Linked DNA regions of Flocculibacter collagenilyticus. The protein of the gene in region 1 purifies or fractionates together with the protein of each later gene. This does not show direct contact. Links are inferred from orthologs where the notes say so. Each region holds a gene or a part of one and is shown on either strand. Other genes may lie near its edges.

Region 1 (4,605 bases):
ATAAAGCTTACAAAAGTAAGCGCTCGACCAAATAAAGCATTTCATCGTTATCTAATGTTATTTAGTAAATCGAATAGCCATATTGCACAGTCACAAATTCAACAGCAATCCATTCCAGAAGATAATCTATCGATTTACAATGAGAATAATGAATACTCAGCCGAGTATACGGCTTTAACGCAGGCGTTTTATTTAAAAATGTAGCAAGTGCTTATGCTTATAAAAGTGCTTGCCACTCTATTAACACTTGCTCGCTCCATTGTGCGATACGTTGCTCTGATAAGTCGTACTGACATTCGTCGTCTAGCGCTAAGCCAACAAAGTGAGTGTTATCATTCGTTAAGGCTTTTGAGGCTTCAAATTCGTAGCCTTCATTTGGCCAATACCCAATGACTTTAGCGCCGACTTCAGTTACAGCATCGTGCAGCATACCGAGTGCATCTTGAAACCATTCACTATATCCTTCTTGGTCGCCCATGCCGTATAACGCAACAATTTTATTAGATAATTGCAAAGTGTTAATGTCTTCCCACTTTGACTCCCAATCTTCTTGAAGCTCACCAAAATCCCAAGTCGAAATACCGAAAATAACTAGGTCATATTCTTCGCAGTTTTTTAATGGTTCATCTTTTATGTTGTGTAATGAAACGACATCTTGCTCTAAAAACTGGTTAATTGCTGCTTGAAGTTTTTCAGCTGCCATTTCCGTATAACAGGTGGTTGAGCCGTAAAAAAGACCTATTTTCATCTAATAAAATACCTACGGATGATGATTTCAATAGTGCCGGATTTTAGCAGATGTTAAAGTGCTTAAATAGCTCTTATCACACCTAGTGATCATTCTGTTTTTGGATAACTGGCCTTTATAGAAAATTTAACCTGCGGCTAATTTATCTCTCTCGGCTTGTCGCTAGTTGTAGCCATATTAATTAAGAGATAATTTAGCTGAGTTCATGTTGACCCATTGCATAATTTCAGTGTACTAAGACCTTTCCAACACAAGTTGAAACTCATGTTACTAAAGAAAGATAAAAACCTGTTCATGCTTAATATTCTCTTAAAGGGTGGCTGAGCAAGCGACATAATTAATCAGAAAGCTGGCTTGTTGCTACATCCTTTTGTAGTATTGCATCTCGATTAGGATTTCTACTGAACTGTTAATGAAATTTGTGGGCAACAGTTTGGGTCTAATAGATAGCAAGTACTAGCTAGGCAAGTATTAGCTCAATAGCTATTTTTGACGCGTAGTTTTAAACTAACAATTACGATTAAGCGAGATTTATGAACAACTTATTAAAATTATTTGGACTGTTATCACTGGTTTATGCCAGTTCAACATTTGCTGTTGAAGTGGAAAAAGATGGTGCCATTAAGCAGCAATTTTTAAAATTGGGTTTAAATGTAAAAGCAATTTCTCCAAGTCCAATTAAAGGGTTGATGCAGGTAGTTACTGACCGTGGTATTTTTTATAGCTCACAAAATGGAAAATATTTAGTACACGGTAAAATGTTTGATCTTGATAACGGCGTTGCTAACTTAACGGAACAAGCGATGGCAGGCATCCGTTTAGATCAAATTAAAGAAACAGCGGGCACTACTATCGACTTTAAAGCAAAAGACGAGAAGTATCAGATTACTATTTTCACTGATATCACCTGTGGATATTGCCGTAAATTACACAATCAAATGAGTGCCTATAATGACTTGGGTATTAGTGTGCGTTATTTAGCATTTCCACGAGGTGGATTAAACAGCCCCTCGTTTGAAGATTTAGAGTCAGTATGGTGTGCAGACGATAAGCAAAAAGCAATGACTGATGCTAAAGCGGGTAACTCGGTACAACGTGCTAAGTGTAGTTCGCCAGTAGCGGCACATTATGATTTAGGTGCGCAGTTTGGCGTAACAGGAACACCTGCTATTGTATTAAGCGATGGCAATATGATCCCTGGATATCAACCACCTGAACGTTTAATTGAAGTGCTTAAAGCAATGTAATTGCTAAGCAATTTAATTAGTTAGATACGGCAGCTTTTAGCTGCCGTTTTCTGTTTGTTGTTAGAGTATATTTTAAACTGCAACAAGCACCCGTGTTTGCTTAATCACCAAAAATAAAAGAATAGTATGCCAATTCAGATAAAGCGCAGACCTGCCGTTAATCAGCATAATTTACCTAAGGATATTCCCGACTTTTTACAGCAAATTTATGCTGCTCGTGGAATTACTGAGCCTCAAGAACTTGAAAACGGTGCCAAATACCTTGCCAATTTTCAGGATATGCATGGATTAGACGAGGCTACAGCTCTCTTAATCGAAGCGCTGGAAAAACAACATAAAGTAGTGATTGTTGGCGACTTTGATGCTGATGGTGCAACCAGTACGGCATTATTAATGCGCGGTTTACCGATGTTTGGTCTAACTAATGTCGATTTTATGGTGCCTAACCGCTTTGATTTTGGCTATGGTTTAAGCCCAGAAATGGCAGAGCAAGTAGTTAACGCTGGCGCTGATTTATTGATCACGGTTGATAATGGTATTTCGTGCCACCAAGGTGTGGCACTAGCAAAATCTGCAGGTGTTAAGGTATTAATTACGGATCACCATTTGCCGGGCGCAACATTGCCAGATGCTGACGCGATAGTTAACCCTAATCAACCCAACTGTAAGTTTGCGAGTAAAAACTTAGCCGGTGTTGGTGTTGCCTTTTATGTGCTGGTTGCTTTGCGCGCAAAATTGCGAAGCATGGACTTTTTCAATCAACAAAATGTCGCTGAGCCCAACATTGCTAATTTACTTGATTTAGTTGCGCTGGGTACCGTTGCCGATGTAGTTGAGCTTGATGGAAATAACCGAATTTTGGTGTATCAAGGGTTGCAACGAATTCGTAAGGGGCAATGCTGTGTAGGCATTAAGGCGCTAATAGATATTGCTAACCGTCACCATACAAAATTACATGAAAGCGATTTTGGTTTTGCGCTTGGCCCAAGGTTAAACGCAGCGGGTCGCTTGGATGATATGTCATTAGGTATTACATGTTTAATTACTGATGATATGAGCCAAGCCAGAAGAATTGCAGACGAATTAGATACGCTTAATAAAACTCGCCGTGAAATAGAGCAAGGCATGCAAGCTGAAGCTGAAAAAGTAATTGCGAAGCTGCCATTACAGGAAGGCATTGTGCCCGACGCAATCACGTTATTTCAAGATGACTGGCATCAGGGAGTGATTGGTATAGTGGCTGGACGAATAAAAGAAAAGTATCACCGTCCCGTTATAGCTTTTGCTTGCAGTGATAATGAGAACCAAGCAATGGATACTGAGCTAAAAGGTTCTGCGCGTTCAATTACCGGTATTCATATTCGAGATATGCTCGATGAAGTTAATACACGCTTTCCTAACCTCATTATTAAGTTTGGCGGTCATGCTGCGGCAGCAGGATTGTCAATTCAAAAAGATAAACTTGCTGAATTTACTCATGCATTTGAACAAGTGATTAGCGAGCACATGAGTGATGAACAACGCACAGGCAGTATTTTAACTGATGGTGCTTTACCACCCAATTTAATGACGCTGGATGTGGCTAATACACTTAAACACGCGGGCCCTTGGGGGCAAGCATTCCCAGAGCCGATATTTGACGATTTCTTTACCGTAATTCAGCAACGCATTGTGGGTGAAAAACATTTAAAGCTTGTGTTAGAGCATGCATCAGGGCATTACTTCGACGCTATTCATTTTAATTGTGACCTAGCAGTGTGGCCAGATCTCACCATAAAGTCGGTTCATGTCGTCTATGCACTAGATATCAATGAATTTCGCGATAAATTGAATTTACAGCTAATGGTCAAAGAGATCCAAATAACTCATTAAGATGGTATTAAAAGTCGCGGTTGTCTTTGTTACAATGCGCGGTTCGATAAAAGCTAATATATAGGTTGTGCAACGTGTTTGAATTGAACCCTATCCAAACGTTAATAAAAGATATTCGTGCCCGTACCGATGTACTTCGGGGGTATCTTTGACTTTGATGTCAAAGTTGAGCGTTTAGAAGAAGTATCGCGTGAATTGGAAAATCCAGATGTTTGGAATGAGCCAGGAAAAGCGCAAGCATTAGGTAAAGAAAAGTCATCTTTAGAGCTGATTGTTAACACAATCGAAGAACTAAAAAGTGGCTGCGATGACGTTGAAGGGCTAGTGGAACTGGCGGTTGAAGCTGAAGATCAAGAAACATTTGATGAAGCGCAGGGTGAAGCTGACGAATTAGTCGCAAAACTTGAAACGTTAGAATTTCGTCGTATGTTTTCAGGCTCACAAGATGCAAATGATGCTTATATCGATATTCAAGCTGGGTCAGGTGGTACAGAAGCACAGGACTGGGCAAGCATGTTGCAACGTATGTATCTACGTTGGGGGGAGGCCAAAGGCTTTAAAACAGAACTAATTGAAGAGTCGGATGGTGATGTTGCAGGTATTAAAAGTGCCACTATTCGGTTTTCAGGTGAATATGCATTTGGCTGGCTGCGTACAGAAACAGGCGTACACCGTTTAGTAAGAAAATCTCCTTTTGATTCAAGTAATCGTCGTCATACTTCTTTCGCGTCAGTTTTT
Region 2 (17,490 bases), 160 kb from region 1 along the record:
CTACATCTTCAATAGCTTTGAGTATAAATTAATAAATAAAAAGGGGATGACATGAAGCAACGAAAAATAATAACGGGGTTAATGCTAGCCACTTTATCTTCTGCAACGCTACACGCTGCACCAGTAGATTTATCAAAACAAATAGCTAATCAATGGAATGTAGGGTTAGGCTTTGGTCTATTTAATCCTGATGATGACCGCACTTTTGCACAACCAGATGTTGGATTTGAAAGCGGAAATCTATGGCAGCTTTCAACGGGGTATCGTTACTCTCAGCCTTGGGAAGTGCGCTTTTCAATTCAAGACATGGAGTTAGATGTTAAAGGCACTGACAACGCTCAAGATGCCGGAATGTATGGCATTGATGCATTACGATTTTTAAATAACGGCCCTCTCTATTTAGTTGGTGGCCTACATCATATAGATGTTGATTACGCAACAAGAAATGTAAGCGACACGGCGGCAAAACTTGGTGCGGGAATGCGCGCAAAATTAAATGATCATTTTTCATATCAATTAGAAGCGGGTCTACTAAAAGAAATTGGTGGCGGCAGTAGTGATGTGCAGCTAGTTGCCAGCGTACTTTATCACTTTGGTGGTAACGCTAAAAAACCAATCATAAGGCCAACTAAGCCTGATCACCGTAACGAAATAGTAAAGAAAGCGGATTCGGATCGCGATGGTGTGTTAGACGAAAACGATAAGTGTCCAGACACTCCGTGGGGCGAAACAGTAAACTCATTTGGTTGTAAATTAAGAGGCGCTGCTAATCAGCCGTTAGATACAGATAGAGACGGCGTGGCAGATCAGGACGATCAATGTCCAGACACACCGAAAACTGAGTTAGTAGATGGTAAAGGCTGTACGGTTTATCAAGATGTACCAGTACGTTTTAAAGTAAAAGTATTATTTGAAACTGAAAGTGATGTAGTACGTCCGCAATTTCGAGATGAAGTTGCAGAAGTTGCAGCATTTATGAAGAAATTTCCTGAAGAAAAAGTGGAAATTGAAGGGCATGCATCAGCCCCTGGAAAAGAAGACTATAACCAAAATCTATCTGAACGCCGTGCCAAGAACGTAGCACAAATTTTGATTGAAGATTATCAAATTGATGCTTCGCGAGTAACATGGAAAGGGTATGGCGAAACGCAACTGCTTAAAGAGGGTAATACAGAAGCAGCGCACCGTGCTAATCGCCGGATTGAAGCACGCATGACGGCAACCAAGCGCGAAAAAGTACTTAGACCTAATAAATAATTTAGGTTATTAAACGCACCTGCTACAACCTTACCTTAAAGAGCTAAATACGAGTATTTAGCTCTTTTTATAACGTCATTTTATTAATAGTTAATTGTTAAAAAATCATAAAAGTGACAGTGCTGTATTGATTGCACAGGATTAACCACACTCCTAATAAATTTTAGGTTATCGCACTAGAGCATCTATCTACTACTCGCTTTATTTAGTATGTTTTATCTGCTATATCATTTTAAAAAGTGGGTACTATCTAATAACTTCTCAGTAAATGTAGTAAATACACTTTTTATAACCTTTCACTGTCAAACGTTTTATGTACGCCAAATATGCTTGGCTAGCGTGGTAAAGCCCGAGCTGTGCTATTAATGCGCTTTACCGTGACGACCTTTAAGGAAATATTTAATTGAATATTAGTATCCGTAGAGAACAGCAAAATGATGTTCAACACATCCATGAGCTTATTATTGCTGCGTTTCTTGAAGCGCCACACACCTAACATACGGAGCAGTTCATTGTAAAGGCGCTTCGTGAATCAGGTGCGTTATCCATTTCTCTAGTGGCCGAAGACGAGGGCAATATCCTTGGTCATGTGGCGCTTTCGCCCGTTACTATTTCAGATGGCGCTGATAGCTGGTATGGCTTGGGGCCAATCTCAGTTCTTCCTTGTGATCAGAATAAAGGTATTGGCTCAAAGCTGATGAATGCAGCTATTCAAGAGTTAAATAACATTAACGCCAGCGGTTGTGTATTGCTTGGCGATTCTCACTACTACCGTCGTTTTGGTTTCAATCCTAGAGAGAGTTTGGTGCTTCCCGATGTGCCACCAGAATACTTTCAAGCTTTGTTAATTCAAGGGAGCTGGCCTCGAGGTATAGTTACTTACCATGAATCTTTTTCTGCAAAAGGTTAGCAAGTGAACATGCGGGCTTGGTAAAGTTTGAGGTGTTAACCGTAAAGGAATGCCCAGGCGCTATTTTTGTTTCTAATTAATGGGATTTAGTTGTATTTCTTATGTAGCCATGCCCGCTATAACAATTCAGTTCAATCAAGGCAGTTTATTCAAGGTAGTTTATTCAAGAAGGGACACTCAAGCAGAAAAACTTACCGTTGGTTTTGCTCCCGCATTGCGATTAATTATATGACCTAGCTGCATAGTGTTTCTCTTAAGAATGAAAGCCAGCGTAGGCTTTCACTCCAATGTTACACTTGCAATGCTCAGCAACACCATGAATACTAAAAATAAGTTTGGCTAAATTGATACCGCTAACGGAGATAGGCCATTTCAGTTGTTATACCATTAAATACAGACAGGAGAGCTAAGTTTTGAAAAACATAAGAATAGGAATTTTAATACTATGTTTTCTAGCATCTTCGGAGTTGTTTGCAAAAGAGGCAATATCGAACTCAGTTAAACCAGCTAAGACAGACACTCAAATAGTAGAACAGATTGTAGATAACTATGTATCTAATGGCGCTTTTGAAGGGGTAATATTAGTGTCTAAGTCTGGTCGGAAAATATTTGAAAAAGCCTACGGCTTTGCAAACCGAGCAGAGCGTAAACCAATTACCAATAGTAGCGCTTTTCAACTTGCTTCGCTAAGTAAACCAATTACCGCCACAATGATTCTTATGCTTAAAGAGCAGGAAAAGTTATCGTTGAGTCATACCTTGGCAGATTATTTTCCAGAATTTAACAACACGACAGGCAAGCAAATAACCATACATCACTTACTTAGTCATACCTCTGGGATACCGAACCATTTTACCATTGACGGATGGTTTAATAGCGATTTTCACAGCTCAACGACAGAGCAACAGTTTATTGAAATCATTGCTAAGTTACCTATCACGTTTGAACCGGGAGCTGACTACCTTTACTCCAATCCAGGGTATTTTTTACTGGGGAAAATCATTGAAAAAGTGACGGGGGTTCCTTTTTCAGAAAATGTTCGCAAGAGTATTTTTGAACCTTTGAATATGACACATTCTGGCGTGGCAGTAGGCAGCCAGCAAAGTGCTGACGTAGTGAAGGCGTATCAATGGAGTGGTGATGGTGGCTATGAGGTACTTGCAGATAAAAATATGACATTGTTCGGTGCAGGTGCTGCGATTTTTAGTAATGCTGAAGATCTTTATCGTTTTGACATGGCGTTATATGGCAACAAACTAATAAACAAAGAAAGTAAAAAGCAGTTATTCAATCCCGAATCGCCTTATAGTTGGCGAGTGGGTGTTGTGCCAATTAATCAATCTATTCAGGCTAACGTCCACATGTATGACGGTAAAATAGATGGCTACAGTTCCATGATGATGCGATTTATTGACGCAAAGCACAGCATTATCTTATTGAGCAATACTGGCATGAGCTATTCACTTAAACAACAGTTAATGTTGGATGTTGCCTCTGCTTTATTTAATCGGACTGTTCCAAACCGAAAACGAGATGTGTCACTGGCACTAACGAACAGCATCAACTCGGGAAATTTCGAAAAAGTATTGAGGGAGTTAAAAACAGACAACTATGATTTAGATGAGCAGAAAATGACGGCAATAGCTTATGAGTTACTATGGTCTGGTCTTGCTGATAAATCACTACACTTGTTTGCCTTTATTAGTGATAGGTTTAACGAATCAACTACAGCAAAGAGCAATCTTACGCGTGCATGTGATCATAGATTAACAAAAAGTGTTAAAGACAAAGCTACAATTTGTAGTGCGGTGCAATAACATTGCATACAACGGAAATGGATAAGCCATTAAATGTAGTAGTACTTTGCATGCTTTGTTATGGCTTTTCATGTAACAACTAAATCATTAAATTCGGTGGTGTTGGTATTCAGTAATATAATCCAACATTCGTTATTAACCTTCAGTGGCGTGCTGCTTTGTAGAGTCGTGCCCTAGATGCGTTTTTCTAAAGCATAAGTGGGATGTTAGGTGAATGCCTAGTTTGAGTGGTATCAATGAAAAAATTATTATTAATTGCAGGCTGTTTTATTCAAAGTATTTGTTTTGCAAATACCTTATACATCAATGAAATACCTGACTTTACGCAAACCAATATAATTGGAGGGCATAGTGGCAATGGCCAGCAATACTGTGCACCTGTATCTGTTTCAAATTCGCTCGTATGGTTAAAGGGTGCTAAAGATAAACAGGAAGCTTTAATTCATAAGCTAGCATCTAAAGCTTATATGAATACAAGTTTGAAAAATGGAACTGGCACATCAGGTGTTTTGAAGGGAGTAGCCAAAATATCAAATGAGTTGTTTGGTGGATATAAAAAACTGGAATATGAGGGTTGGCGTAAACACCCTAAAAAATATTCTCTTGGGATAAAGCAACCCAACATAGATAAAATCCAATCATTTATTACAAATAAGTCAGCTGCTTGGATAAATGTAGGTTGGTATAAATATAACGGAAAAAGAAATGAGTATATGCGAATTGGCGGTCATTGGGTGAGTTTAGTAGGCTCAACAAGTGAACAGCTAATTTTACATGATCCAGCGCCGAGAGCAGGTAGTACATTTTCAAATGAGTATGTAAGTTATTCAAAAATAAGTAATGGGCTATTAACAGGCAAAAAACATGGATTACCTGTATCTGCCAAAGGTTTTATCAAGCTAAATAATGGTATGCACAAAAAACAAAGTGCCGATGCTGCTATAATTGACGGTGTTATATATTTTTCTATATAACTAATTTAACTATGCACTATAGTGTGAGCATAAAACAGCTAGTTTGTATTTGTACGTAGCAAATATTTTAAATAATTCTTAAACGCTAAATTTTACAATTGAACTATGAATAATTGGGTTTTAAGTGCAGGTAAAACATCTGAATTAAAAGCGTTGATTGAAAGTCTAAATGATGATCAACGAAAGCTAGTGCTTTTTAAGTTCATTAGTGGCTGTCAAGAAAAGTATCAGTACGAAATTTTAGAGGAAGTGTTTTCTTATTTAGAAATATTACTTGTTGAAGGTGATGATAGCCTCGTTGATGACGAACCTCGGATAAAAGAATTGATTCATATTGGTATGTATGAGTATTTTCTGAGTTTAAACTATATCTCCGAAGCGTTAAATATTGTTATGAATGAACAGTCGCTCAAAACAGAAGTATTTTTACAGGCAACCAACTGTGTTTTGGAGGCCTATTCCTGTGCTGAAAGTTCGGAAGCTTTTCTTGAGCGTGAAATTAGCTTTTTGATTGAGCTACTTAGTGCAGATAAAACCTAAATATACCTTCCCTAATCAAATAACCATAACAATGCTTTTAGCTACTTTTAAGTGGTTAAGCTGTTTGAGTAACCAACAAGGTGGTGTATTTTTCATATATCTATACGGTCGCTTTGTTTTGATTAAGGAATTTCTCTTTCTTACCGCAACTATGAGTGCACCGCATATTAATGATGGTTAGCTTAACTAAGTTATTGTTTATTTTTTATAAAGGTGATAAAAACAACGCTGTTTTACTTTCTGTTTTGAGTCGTAGTATCACTACTAAATGGAAGCATATTAATTCTCTCATTAAAAGGAATAGAGAAAATGAAACTAACAGGGGCTTTGTTAATACTGGCTAGCGCGATACTTCCTTATCAAGGAAATGCAGCAAATGATGTGTATGGTACGGTTAGTCAGATAATCACTAGATCGGGTGATAACGGTGATACGTCTATTTACTTCAGAATGGATGTAATGAAAGATAATTCAAGTTTTGAAAACTGTGTGATTGATGAAGACAGTTTAATTTGGCATTTGGATTTAGACTCTCCAGTTGTTAAATATCAATACGAGCTGATTGAGAAGTCTTACTCAAATAAGCTGCCATTACGCATTGTTGGCCATGATAACGTGTGTAATAAAGGGCGAGTGTATTCAGATAAGGTATTTGAATTAAGTCCTTGGTCTTGGGATTCATATTCTAAACAAGATGCGCAGTAAGTTGAAAACGTAACGATACAAGCTTTAATTCAATAAGCTTTAATCTCTTAGTAGCAGAGCTTTAGTGTTTTGCTACTAACATGTTCCATTAAGCAGCTTAGGATTGTGCGCTAAAGAATGCGATGCAGTCGGCTAGTCCTTTTTTCTGAGCTTCCGTTAAATCTAAAAACATAAATCCAGCTAGGGTTTTATTGTCATCTGTTTCATTTTGCCATGCAGCACGGGCTTTGATTTGTAGTGCTTGTTGTTTTCGGTATTCTTGCAAATTATTGCTAGGCGGTTTAATACCAATGATTACTTCAGCATTTTCTGGCACATGTCCTTGCACTAGAATACGAATGCCAGAGTCGCTTAAGTCTTGGCTTAGCCCTTCGTACTTATTCCCATTAACCTCCACGGTAACAAGCTTATGGCTTTTTACGCGTTTGGCGCGGCGCTGATTGGTATCTTCAAAGTCTTTATCTTCGTCTTCTTCTTGATTAATAAACTTTAAACCCGCCATTTGATTTTTAAGATTTTCAGTCAGCTCGAATAAGGAATCGCTGATGCTTGCTGTATTGGCAACTTTAGCGCTATTTTCTTTTAGCGTGTTGAATAGTGAGGTATGCGATTGTTGCAAAGTGGCAAATGTGCTCATTTGGTCGTCGCACGCACCTGTTATTTGTTCATTAAGTGATGCGGTTTGGCTTACATCATGTTGCATGGTATTGATGATATCTTCTGTGTGATAAATTTGCGTGCGACTATTTGAAACTTGTTCAACTAGCGCGTTCATCGACTTTTCTGCGCCATCCACTTTGGTTGTGAGGCTAGATACGATGTCAGATACTTGCTCGGCTGACTGATGTGTGCGTATAGAAAGCTGCCTTACTTCGTCTGCCACTACAGCAAAACCTCTGCCTTGATCGCCGGCTCTTGCAGCCTCAATAGCGGCGTTTAGCGCGAGTAAGTTAGTTTGTTCGGCAATTTGTTTAATGGCACTTAATATTTCGTTAATGGTTGCGGTAGATTCAACAAGCTCATTGATTTGTCCTGATGTTAGCTGAATATTGCTGGAGATTTGATCCATTTGCGCAATACTTTGCGACAAACTTTCTTTGCCCTGTTGTGACTTATCCACGGTTTCTTTTGCTTTTTCTGCGGTTTGTTCGGCATAGCTTAATACGCTTTGTGCGCTTTCATGCAGTTGCGAGGTAGCGCTAATCACCTCATTAGATTTTGCTTGTTCCGATTGGCTAATATTTTCTATTTCGTGGGAGACTTCTGCAATTTGAAAGGCTGACTGACTCATGTGAATAGAGCTTTTTTCAACACTGGATAATATACGACTAAGCTGATTAAGCATTACATTGAAATGGCTTTCAAGCTCGCCAAACTCGTCTTTGGAATGCACTTTTACCCCTTGGGTGAGGTCGCCTGCTTCAACAGCTTTTAAGGACTCTATTAACTCGATAATTGGTTCGACAAATAACCGTGCGATAACGGCAATCACGATAAATTGGAGGGTAAATTGAATTAAGGCGTCGAACACAGCATATTGTACAAAGTGAGTGTATTGCTGTTCGAGCGTTTGGATGAATGCAGTTGGGAGGTTGGATTGTTTCGCTGTTGCAATCATTTGTTGCAACTCATTAGAGGCAATCCACCGATTGTATATTGTGGTGATCATGGCAATGGCCATAAACCCAATTTGCAGCTTCCATTTTAGACTTAGTGCACTAAAAAAATGCTTCATAAACTCAGAGAGTCCTATCAAAAAAATTCGACGGCTTACTTTAAGTTATATGAATATGTCTAGATTGCAAACTTACATCAATATATTTTTCAATCAATTAGATTGCGTAAACACACTTAAAAAGTTCAACGGGCGTTATACTCATCCCGATGAACTTTAAAAGCTATCCAGCGTTAGTGGTGGTGTCCACAACCGCCTTCACCGTGTACATGACCGTGCTGTAGTTCTTCAGCCGTTGCATCGCGTACATCGATAATTTCTACGTCAAATACTAAGTCAACGCCAGCTAGTGGGTGATTGCCATCAACCGTAATTTTATCGTCTTGCACGTCAACAACGATAACGGTTTGTTCGCCGTCGTCAGTAGTAGCTCTAAATTGCATGCCTACTTCGATTTCGTTTTCACCAAACATGTTTTTATCAACTGTTTGTACAAACCCGTCGTGGCGTTCGCCATACGCTTCTTTTGCATCAACATTAACGCTAAATGTGTCACCTGCTTTATGACCTTCTAACGCATTCTCTAAGCCTGGAATTAAAAACTGTTGCCCTTGGATGAAGGCTAGTGGCTCATGATCATGAGAACTGTCGATAACGTTTTCTTCTTTGTCCATTACCGAGTAGTGCATTGTGACGACTTTATCTTTACTAATGTTCATTCTTTTTCCTGTTAGTTAACCACGTCGTTATTCAGCAAGAGAATAAGGAAGAGGGATAAGTGAAAGTTGTGTTTCTGGTTGTTCTTTTAATCTAAATACGGTGCTTACTTCCACATCGTTGGGAAGCACAGCCAATAAATAAAGGTTATCAAGAAAACTGACTGCGTTTACAATGACGCCTGCGCGACGCCAGTTTTCACCCAATTGATACTCTATAGAGTCACCTGATACTGGCAAAATATCAGAACTTCCTTTAAGTATATAGGTTGCGCGTTTGTTTTTACCCAAAAACTTCATACGGGCTACCATTTCTTGCCCAATGTAGCACCCTTTGGTAAAGCTAATGGCGTTTAACGCTTGCTGGTTTAACGCTTGCGGAACGTATTCATTAATAAGTGGGGCAGTTAAGTGCGGTTCACCGTCCATAATACTTAAATACTGCCAATATTCCGGCGAGTATAAAAAAGATTGGTGCTCAGTCATGAACTCTTCAGCTTCTGCTTGCGCTAGTAGCAATATGAATCGCTCTTCAGATAGTTTAATCGCAGTTATATTGCTTTCGTTATTAGTCGCGCTATTTTGTGCCGATAGATCGATTTGCGTCGTCTGTTTTAGCCAATTACCTGCGTCTGTGCCTGAAATCCCAAAAATAGCAAAATGTGCCGTTGCATTTTCGATGGTTGATTTTGAAAAGACACCGAATTTTTTTAATTCTGGCAGGGTACTGGCGTGTTCGTCCTGATGCGAAAGTAGCAATACTTCCTCATTGCGCTGAAATAAATGAAAGGTAGACCACATTTTTCCTTTTGCGTCGCAATGCGCACCGCGAATGGCATTCTGTTCCGTTAACTCTGTTAAGTCGCAGGTAACTTGTCCTTGCAGGTATGATTTATTGTCTTCGCCAATTAAGCTTATTATGCCGTAGTCATTTAATGGCATTATCGCAAGCTGTTGTGCTTGGGTAAGATTGTCTTGAGTAATCGATTGAGTGGTTAAGCAATGAGTTGTTGGCTGTGAAGTAGACATAAACTTTATCGGTTTTTTAGTGAATTTAATTCAAGTGGGGACGATTTCAGAAACCTCAAGGTTCATGCTAGTATAGCTGCCATAAAACTTCTATCCAACCTTATGCTGCATACTAAATTTATTATTAGTGTGATAGCGGTACTTTTAGGTAGCAAAATTAATGAGCGAGTTAACGAATAAGTCACGATTAAAATGGGCATGCAGACGAGGTATGTTAGAGTTAGATGTACTGTTTATGCCATTTGTTGATGAAGCCTATGATGATTTATCTGAGCAAGATAAAGTAAAATTTCAAAACTTATTAGAGTGTGATGATCCTGACTTATTTGCATGGTTTATGGGCCATGGTAAAAGCGATAATGCGGAACACCAATATATGGTTTCGTTAATTCTTAAACGAGTGAAAGTGTAGAGTGTGCAGAAAGTGAAAGCGTGTTTAGTCGGAACATGCTTTCTTTTTCAATAACGCAATATAAAACATGGAACGTTTTACATTAATTCTTAAGCCTTCTAATTATCAGCGTTGGTTTACACGTATTTATTGTTATTTATGTGTACTAAGTTTGCTTACTTTAGGTGTTGTCTACAATATTTCGCTCATGCTGTGTATTACCCTTTGTATATTGATACTCGCTTTTTTAGAGTGCAAGGTGATTAATCAGACGAGTACAGTCAATAAAATTGCTCTATCACAAGATGGACAAATTAAGCTGATACGTGGTGATGATATAGAGATAGGGCAGTTAAACCGAAACTGTGTGGTGAGTGATGTATTTTGTTTATTGAGATATCAAAACGCAGATGCATTACATGAGCATTCAATAGCGCATGCAACAGGAAGCCGTTTTTCAACTATATATCATCACTTTTTAAGTTACTGGAAAAGACGTTTTGGGGTGATTATTTACACCCGCCACTGGTTGGTTTTCCAAGACTCGATAGACGAGCAGCACTACCGTAAACTGTGTCGACTAATTCTTTCTCGGCGCCATCAGCACAGTAAGTGACAATGCATGGGACTGATTATCTGCACTAGATTATCTGTACTGTGCTGATGAGGCTAAGATATTGATGGTTAATTAGTACTTAGCTTATTATTACTTAATTCATTAGCGGGGATCAGTACGGTAGGCTGACTGTTAGGCAATGTATTAGGGTAATCTAAGTTGTAATGTAAACCACGACTTTCTTTTCTTGCCATCGCGCAGCGAACAATCAACTCAGCCACTTGCACTAGGTTTCTGAGTTCCAGCAAGTTATTACTGACATGGAAGTGGCTATAATATTCTTCAATTTCTTGAGTTAGTAGCTCGATACGGCGATAAGCGCGTTCTAACCGTTTTGTTGTTCTTACAATGCCAACATAGTCCCACATAAACATTCTTAGTTCGTGCCAGTTATGGGTGATAACAACTTCTTCATCTGAATTGGTCACTTGGCTTTCATCCCATGCAGGAATAGATACATTGGCGGTATGAGACGTTAGGTGCTGTGTAATATGTTCAGCTGCTGAGCGTGCATATACCACACATTCAAGCAATGAGTTACTGGCCATACGGTTAGCACCGTGTAGTCCAGTGTAAGCAACTTCGCCAATGGCATATAAGTTATCGATGTCGGTTTTACCGTGGTTGTCGGTCATCACACCGCCACAGGTATAATGAGCAGCGGGTACAACGGGAATTGCTTCTTTTGTGATATCTATTCCTACACTCAAGCATTTAGCATAAATAGTTGGAAAGTGCTCAATTATAAAGTCTTTTGGTTTGTGACTAATGTCTAAATACACGCACTGCACGCCTAACCGTTTCATCTCATAATCGATTGCTCGAGCAACAATGTCTCGCGGTGCTAATTCAGCGCGTTCGTCAAACTCACTCATAAAGCGCGTGCCATCAGGGCGCTTTAAAAAAGCGCCTTCACCTCGCATTGCCTCGGTGATCAAAAAGTTGGGGGCATCGGGATGATAAAGTGATGTTGGGTGAAATTGGTTAAATTCCATATTTGCTACACGGCAACCTGCACGCCACGCCATAGCAATGCCGTCACCGCTGGCCACGTCTGGATTGCTGGTGTATAAGTACACTTTACTTGCGCCACCTGTCGCTAAAGCCACACTTTTGGCTCGTATTACTTCAACCATTTCTCGGTTGCGGTTCCATACATAGGCGCCATGTACTTTATTTCCGTTAGGAATAGCGGCATTTGCATCTATCGTTTTGAGTTTTTTAGAGGTGATTAGATCAATAGCATTATAACGTTCGAACAACGTGATATTAGGGTGTTTTTTAACTTGTTCTACTAGTGATGTTTGTACTGCTTTACCTGTTGCATCGGCAGCATGCAAAATACGACGATGGCTATGGCCACCTTCGCGAGTAAGGTGGTACTTTTTATTGCCTTTTTTATCTTCAAATTGGTCGAATGGTACACCTTGTTCAATAAGCCATTCCATCGACGACTTCGCTTGTTTGGCAGTAAACGTGACCGCTGCGTTATCACATAATCCTGCACCTGCCTGCAATGTGTCTTTAACATGTGACTCGATGCTATCGTTTTCATCAAAAACCGCAGCAATACCACCTTGGGCGTACAATGTTGACCCTTCTTTTAACGGGCCTTTACTTAAAACCGCAACTTTTGCTTGCTCGGCAATCTGTAATGCAAGGGTTAAGCCTGCTGCACCGCTGCCTATTATTAATACATCACAAAAGTGTTCAATATGCTCATTCATCGATATAATCATTCGCAATTCAGGAAGATAAGTCTAAATAATAGCATTTTTTACTTTCTGATTTAGACTGTTAAAACACACTATTTTAATTAATTTGTATTTATTTTGTAATTTGTAAGAACTTTTTACAAATTTGCTAGTCTGAGATTGTACGCTTGCCCAATCCAGATTGAGCAAAAGAGAACACGGTTACTATCAGGTTTTTATTTTTCAGTATGTAGTAACGCATTTTTGTTAGGGTACTTTTCTTTTTTAATCTGGAAACAGAGTCACTATTCGAGAAGTATAACGGATATTTGGGAGTTCAGGCTCGAATGAGCGAGCAAGAAATTGATTTTGAAATTATAAAACGCGTCCAGCAGGGTGATAAAAACGCGTTTAATTTATTGGTTAGAAAATACCAACATAAAGTGGCGAGTTTAGTGTCACGTTATGTTTCTAGCCATGGAGATGTTGCAGATGTAGTGCAAGAAGCGTTTATTAAGGCATATAGAGCCTTACCCAACTTTCGTGGAGAAAGCGCTTTTTACACGTGGTTATATCGCATAGCGGTTAACAGCGCAAAAAATTATCTTGTTGCTCAAGGGCGGAAGCCGCCTTCAAGTGATATAGATGCAGACGAGGCTGAAGTTTATGATGGTGCAAGCGCGTTACGCGAAAACGCTTCACCAGAAAGTTTGGTTTTGACGGATGAAATTAAACGAGTGGTATTTTCCACCATTGAGTCTTTGCCTGATGATTTGCGCTCTGCGATTACGTTAAGGGAGATAGATGGATTAAGTTACGATGAAATTGCTGAAGTAGTAGGTTGCCCCGTAGGCACGGTTCGCTCTCGTATTTTTAGAGCGCGTGAAGCAATTGATAACAACATTAAGCCTCTAATAAGTAATTAGGTATTTAGTAAATAAAAGCAAACATAATGCAGATTAACTAAAAGCTTAATTAAGTAATTAGCAACAGTTTTACAAACATATATCAAGTATATGTAAATACGGTAGGAATTGAGTATGGTTATGAAACAACATGAATTAACTTCTGTTGTGATGGATAATGAAGCGACTGAACAGGAAATTAGCACTTTTCTTGATAGTCATTCTCCAGATAATTCGCATGCAGCTAATGAATTCAGTGAAGAAAAGCGCGCCACATGGGCTCGTTATCATTTAGCAAGTGATGTGTTACGCAAGGAAGTGGCTAGCAACATTGATCTGGGGCTGGCAGAACGCATTGAAGCTGCTTTAGAGTTTGAAGCTCCTCATCAGCCTGTAGCTACAGAAGTTGAAACGTCGCCTTCAAGAGTTACTCAGTGGGTTAACAAGATTAAGCAAAAAGCAGGTGGAGCAAGCCTAAGTGGTTTACTAAGCATTCCTGCTTTTCGTTATAGTTCACAGCTAGCGATTGCTGCAACAGTAGCAATGGTTTCTGTTATTGGTGTTCAACAATATTCTGATAATGGCGTTGATGATACAAGCCCGTTACCGGTGTTTGTGACAAAGCCGTTAGATGGTTTTGCTTCTCCTGTTAGTTTATCGACTACGTCGAACCAACAGCGCAACACAATATCGGCTGATCAACAGCGTATCAATGCATTAATATTAGATCACCAACGTCAAATTCGATTAAAGCCAGTGTCAACTTCGGTTGAAGACGCATCGAGCAATCAAAGCCAAGACGATGACAGTCTTCGTAACGGGGATAACCAAGTAAATAACTAATGAGAAGTTTAGTAGTATTGTTCATCTTGTTGCTATCTTGTCCAAGCATCGGGCAGGATAGCATTGACGCCACTCACCAGCCTCCTTCTTCCTCTAGTGTGATCACTATTAACGATGCCAGCCAATCTGCATCGGAGCCTGTTACCGCGGAACAACTTTTGCAAAAATTGAATTATGCTTTGCACAATTTAAATTTTGATGCCTCATTTATTGTTATTTTTAACAAAAAAGGTGAGCCTTATCGTTGGTTGCATGGTATTCATCAAGGGGTAGAGCTAGAGCACTTAAGTTTATTAAATGGTGCGGGGCAAGATATTGTTAGGCGTGATAAGGTGGTTACTTACTTTGATCCTCAACAGCCTCCTTACTCAATCAATTCTGGTGTTATTCGCGGTCCTATTCCAGAAATTTTATTTACGGATATTAGCAATTTAAAACAACACTATAGTTTTGTTTTAGCAGGCAAAAAACGTATTGCTGGAAGAGAAGCGCAATTAATCCGAATTATTGCTAACGATAAACATCTATATAACTTTAAATTGTGGTTAGACGTACGTTCAGGCATGTTACTCAAAGCCGCTTATGTGAATGATAGTGGTGAAGAATTAGAGCAAATTCAGCTTACCCATATTACAGTAACTGAGCAACCACACCCTGAACTTATCAAGTTAAGTGCCGCAACTTTGCCTGAGGTGATCACTCCACCTGTTTCAGCTACAAGCCAACAGGCGTCAACATCGCTAGATGTTGATGTGGTGAAAAATAGCGAGATTAAGATTAACAATTGGCGTTTTGGTTGGCTACCTTCAGGGTTTAAAGTGATTAAGTCAGATAAGCACCAGCTTTCACTCACCCGGGAAGCATCAGATTATTATATGTTTAGCGATGGACTGATAGATTTTTCAGTGTTTATACAGCGCCCCTTGTCAGGATCGTCAAATTCAGTATTAACTAAAGGTGCAATCACGCTATATAATCATCGAAACCAAGTATATGATGTGTCTGTAGTTGGTCGTATTCCTGCCAAAACTGCTCAGTTGATTGCCCAGTCAGTTTCACACAAATAAACGATACTCATTTAACTGGAAAATTATGATTGAAGAGCAAGGTGTTATTGTTGCTGTAGAGCCTTTAGCCGATAAAGGTTCTGACGCGAACTATATTTTTTGGGTTGAAACCCAAATTAAAACGACTTGCAGCGCCTGCCATGTAGAAGAAAATTGTGGTACTAGCACGGTGGCTAAAGCGTTTAGTAAGCGAAAAAATGTGGTAAGTGTAGCTTCTGTCAAACAGGCTAACGTTGGTCAACAAGTGAAAATAGGTATTCCTGAAAATACGATCGTTACTGGCTCGTTAATGGTCTATATGTTGCCGTTAGTATTAGCTATTTTAGCAGCGGTTGTAGTTGATTTTACTGCTCAGCGTTTGCTTATTGATGCTGAATGGCTAACCATTTTAGGGTTATTCGCTGGAGGGACAATGGGGTTTGCGTTTGCTCGCTGGTGGATAAAAAACGGTACAAATGCGAGTGACTATCAAGTCACGTTGTTGCAAATCTTACCTGAACATATTCCTATTAAAGAAGTGTGATAGAAACACTGATATTAAGCGCCCACACACTCTATCTTTCCCCAGCAAAACGGGAACAATGTTAAGTTAATTTCAATTGATTGCGGATTCAGTTTGGTATTGATCGCAAAGTCTAGTAAAATTGCGCGATTAAATGCCCTTTACACGTTTAGCTTATCGCTTGTACGTTTAAAGCAACTTTCGTTTAGAACAGTAGTTAAGAATCATTTCCTATGAAAAACATACGCAACTTTTCAATAATTGCACACATTGATCACGGTAAATCCACCTTATCTGATCGTCTTATCCAAGAATGCGGTGGCCTTTCAGAGCGAGAAATGCAATCTCAGGTGCTTGATTCTATGGATATTGAGCGTGAGCGTGGGATCACCATTAAATCGCAAAGTGTAACCCTAAATTATACCGCTCAAGACGGCGAAACCTATCAGCTCAACTTTATCGATACGCCGGGACACGTAGACTTTACTTATGAAGTATCGCGCTCACTGTCCGCGTGTGAAGGTGCATTACTAGTAGTAGATGCAGGGCAAGGTGTTGAAGCGCAAACCGTAGCGAATTGTTACACCGCCATTGAAATGGACATGGAAGTAATTCCTATCCTAAATAAAATAGACTTACCACAGGCTGATCCTGATCGTGTATCTGAAGAAATTGAAGATATTGTTGGGATTGATGCAACCGATGCGGTGCAATGTAGCGCTAAAACAGGTATCGGTATCCATGACGTACTAGAAACAATCGTTAAACAAGTACCGCCACCGGTTGGTGAACCCGAACAGCCACTGCAAGCGTTAATCATCGATTCATGGTTTGACCCATACCAAGGGGTTGTATCATTAGTTCGTATTAAACATGGCCAGCTTAAAGTGGGCGAAAAAATTAAGGTGATGTCGACTGGGCAATCACACTTAGTTGATAAAGTAGGTATTTTTACACCAAAACAAACTGACACTGGCATATTAAGTACGGGCGAAGTAGGTTTTGTTATTGCGGGCATTAAAGAAATTAAAGGGGCACCAGTAGGTGACACTTTAACATTACAGCGCGCACCCGCTGAAGCACCACTACCAGGCTTCCAACGTATTAAGCCACAAGTTTATGCTGGTTTATTCCCTGTTAGCTCTGACGATTATGAAAACTTCCGTGACGCCTTAGCAAAACTAAGTCTGAACGATGCGTCATTGTTTTATGAGCCAGAAAGCTCAACAGCTCTAGGTCTTGGTTTCCGCTGTGGCTTCTTGGGTATGCTTCACATGGAGATCATCCAAGAGCGTTTAGAGCGTGAATATGATCTAGACTTAATCACCACTGCACCAACGGTAAATTATCAAATAGCATTAACCAGTGGTGAAGAGGTTACGATTGATAACCCATCAGATTTACCACCGCTTAATAATATTGAGCAAATTCGTGAGCCAATTGTTGAAGCACATATCCTTGTGCCACAAGAATACCTAGGTAACGTTATTACTTTATGTGTTGAAAAACGCGGCGTGCAAACGAATATGTCATATCACGGTAATCAGGTTGCATTGACGTACGAGTTGCCGATGGTAGAAGTGGTAATGGATTTCTTCGACCGACTGAAGTCAACCAGCCGTGGCTTTGCATCATTAGACTATAACTTTAAGCGTTATGATGCGGCAGACATGGTACGTGTTGATATTCTAATTAATGGCGACCGAGTAGATGCACTAGCCATGATTGTGCACCGTGACTTTTCACAAGGGCGTGGTCGTGAGTTAGCAGATAAGCTACGCGAGTTAATTCCTCGTCAAATGTTTGATATCGCCATTCAAGCGGTTATTGGTAACCATGTTATTGCTCG

What was found.
Region 2: the proteins of dsbC (region 1) and HUU81_RS14195 purify together in Escherichia coli (affinity purification with mass spectrometry, with the first as the bait; 2 studies listed by BioGRID). This does not show direct contact. The link is inferred for Flocculibacter collagenilyticus from one-to-one orthologs.

The regions. Positions count from the first base shown.
Region 1 is NZ_CP059888.1:3,029,506-3,034,110, reverse strand. Bases 346-3,138 are described here. They hold dsbC (bifunctional protein-disulfide isomerase/oxidoreductase DsbC), read left to right. Parts: upstream 346-1,281; coding sequence 1,282-1,995; downstream 1,996-3,138. Other genes in these bases: recJ (single-stranded-DNA-specific exonuclease RecJ), read left to right, coding at 2,122-3,138; fldB (flavodoxin FldB), read right to left, coding at 346-748. In the rest of the region: HUU81_RS13485 (tRNA1(Val) (adenine(37)-N6)-methyltransferase), read left to right, coding at 1-204; more of fldB, read right to left, coding at 218-345; more of recJ, read left to right, coding at 3,139-3,867. UniProt on the Escherichia coli protein: Acts as a disulfide isomerase, interacting with incorrectly folded proteins to correct non-native disulfide bonds.
Region 2 is NZ_CP059888.1:3,186,135-3,203,624, reverse strand. The notes cover bases 6,855-9,643. They hold HUU81_RS14195 (FKBP-type peptidyl-prolyl cis-trans isomerase), read right to left. Parts: upstream 8,598-9,643; coding sequence 8,112-8,597; downstream 6,855-8,111. Other genes in these bases: ygfZ (tRNA-modifying protein YgfZ), read right to left, coding at 8,625-9,623; HUU81_RS14200 (methyl-accepting chemotaxis protein), read right to left, coding at 6,855-7,938. Outside these bases: HUU81_RS14230 (OmpA family protein), read left to right, coding at 52-1,257; HUU81_RS14225 (N-acetyltransferase), read left to right, coding at 1,769-2,167; HUU81_RS14220 (serine hydrolase domain-containing protein), read left to right, coding at 2,581-3,984; HUU81_RS14215 (hypothetical protein), read left to right, coding at 4,221-4,958; HUU81_RS14210 (hypothetical protein), read left to right, coding at 5,064-5,498; HUU81_RS14205 (hypothetical protein), read left to right, coding at 5,808-6,203; more of HUU81_RS14200, read right to left, coding at 6,301-6,854; HUU81_RS14185 (FAD assembly factor SdhE), read left to right, coding at 9,784-10,035; HUU81_RS14180 (protein YgfX), read left to right, coding at 10,103-10,630; nadB (L-aspartate oxidase), read right to left, coding at 10,699-12,357; RNA polymerase sigma factor RpoE, read left to right, coding at 12,672-13,250; HUU81_RS14165 (sigma-E factor negative regulatory protein), read left to right, coding at 13,365-14,072; HUU81_RS14160 (MucB/RseB C-terminal domain-containing protein), read left to right, coding at 14,072-15,139; HUU81_RS14155 (SoxR reducing system RseC family protein), read left to right, coding at 15,165-15,662; lepA (translation elongation factor 4), read left to right, coding at 15,875-17,490. UniProt on the Escherichia coli protein: Folding helper with both chaperone and peptidyl-prolyl cis-trans isomerase (PPIase) activities. Chaperone activity prevents aggregation of unfolded or partially folded proteins and promotes their correct folding.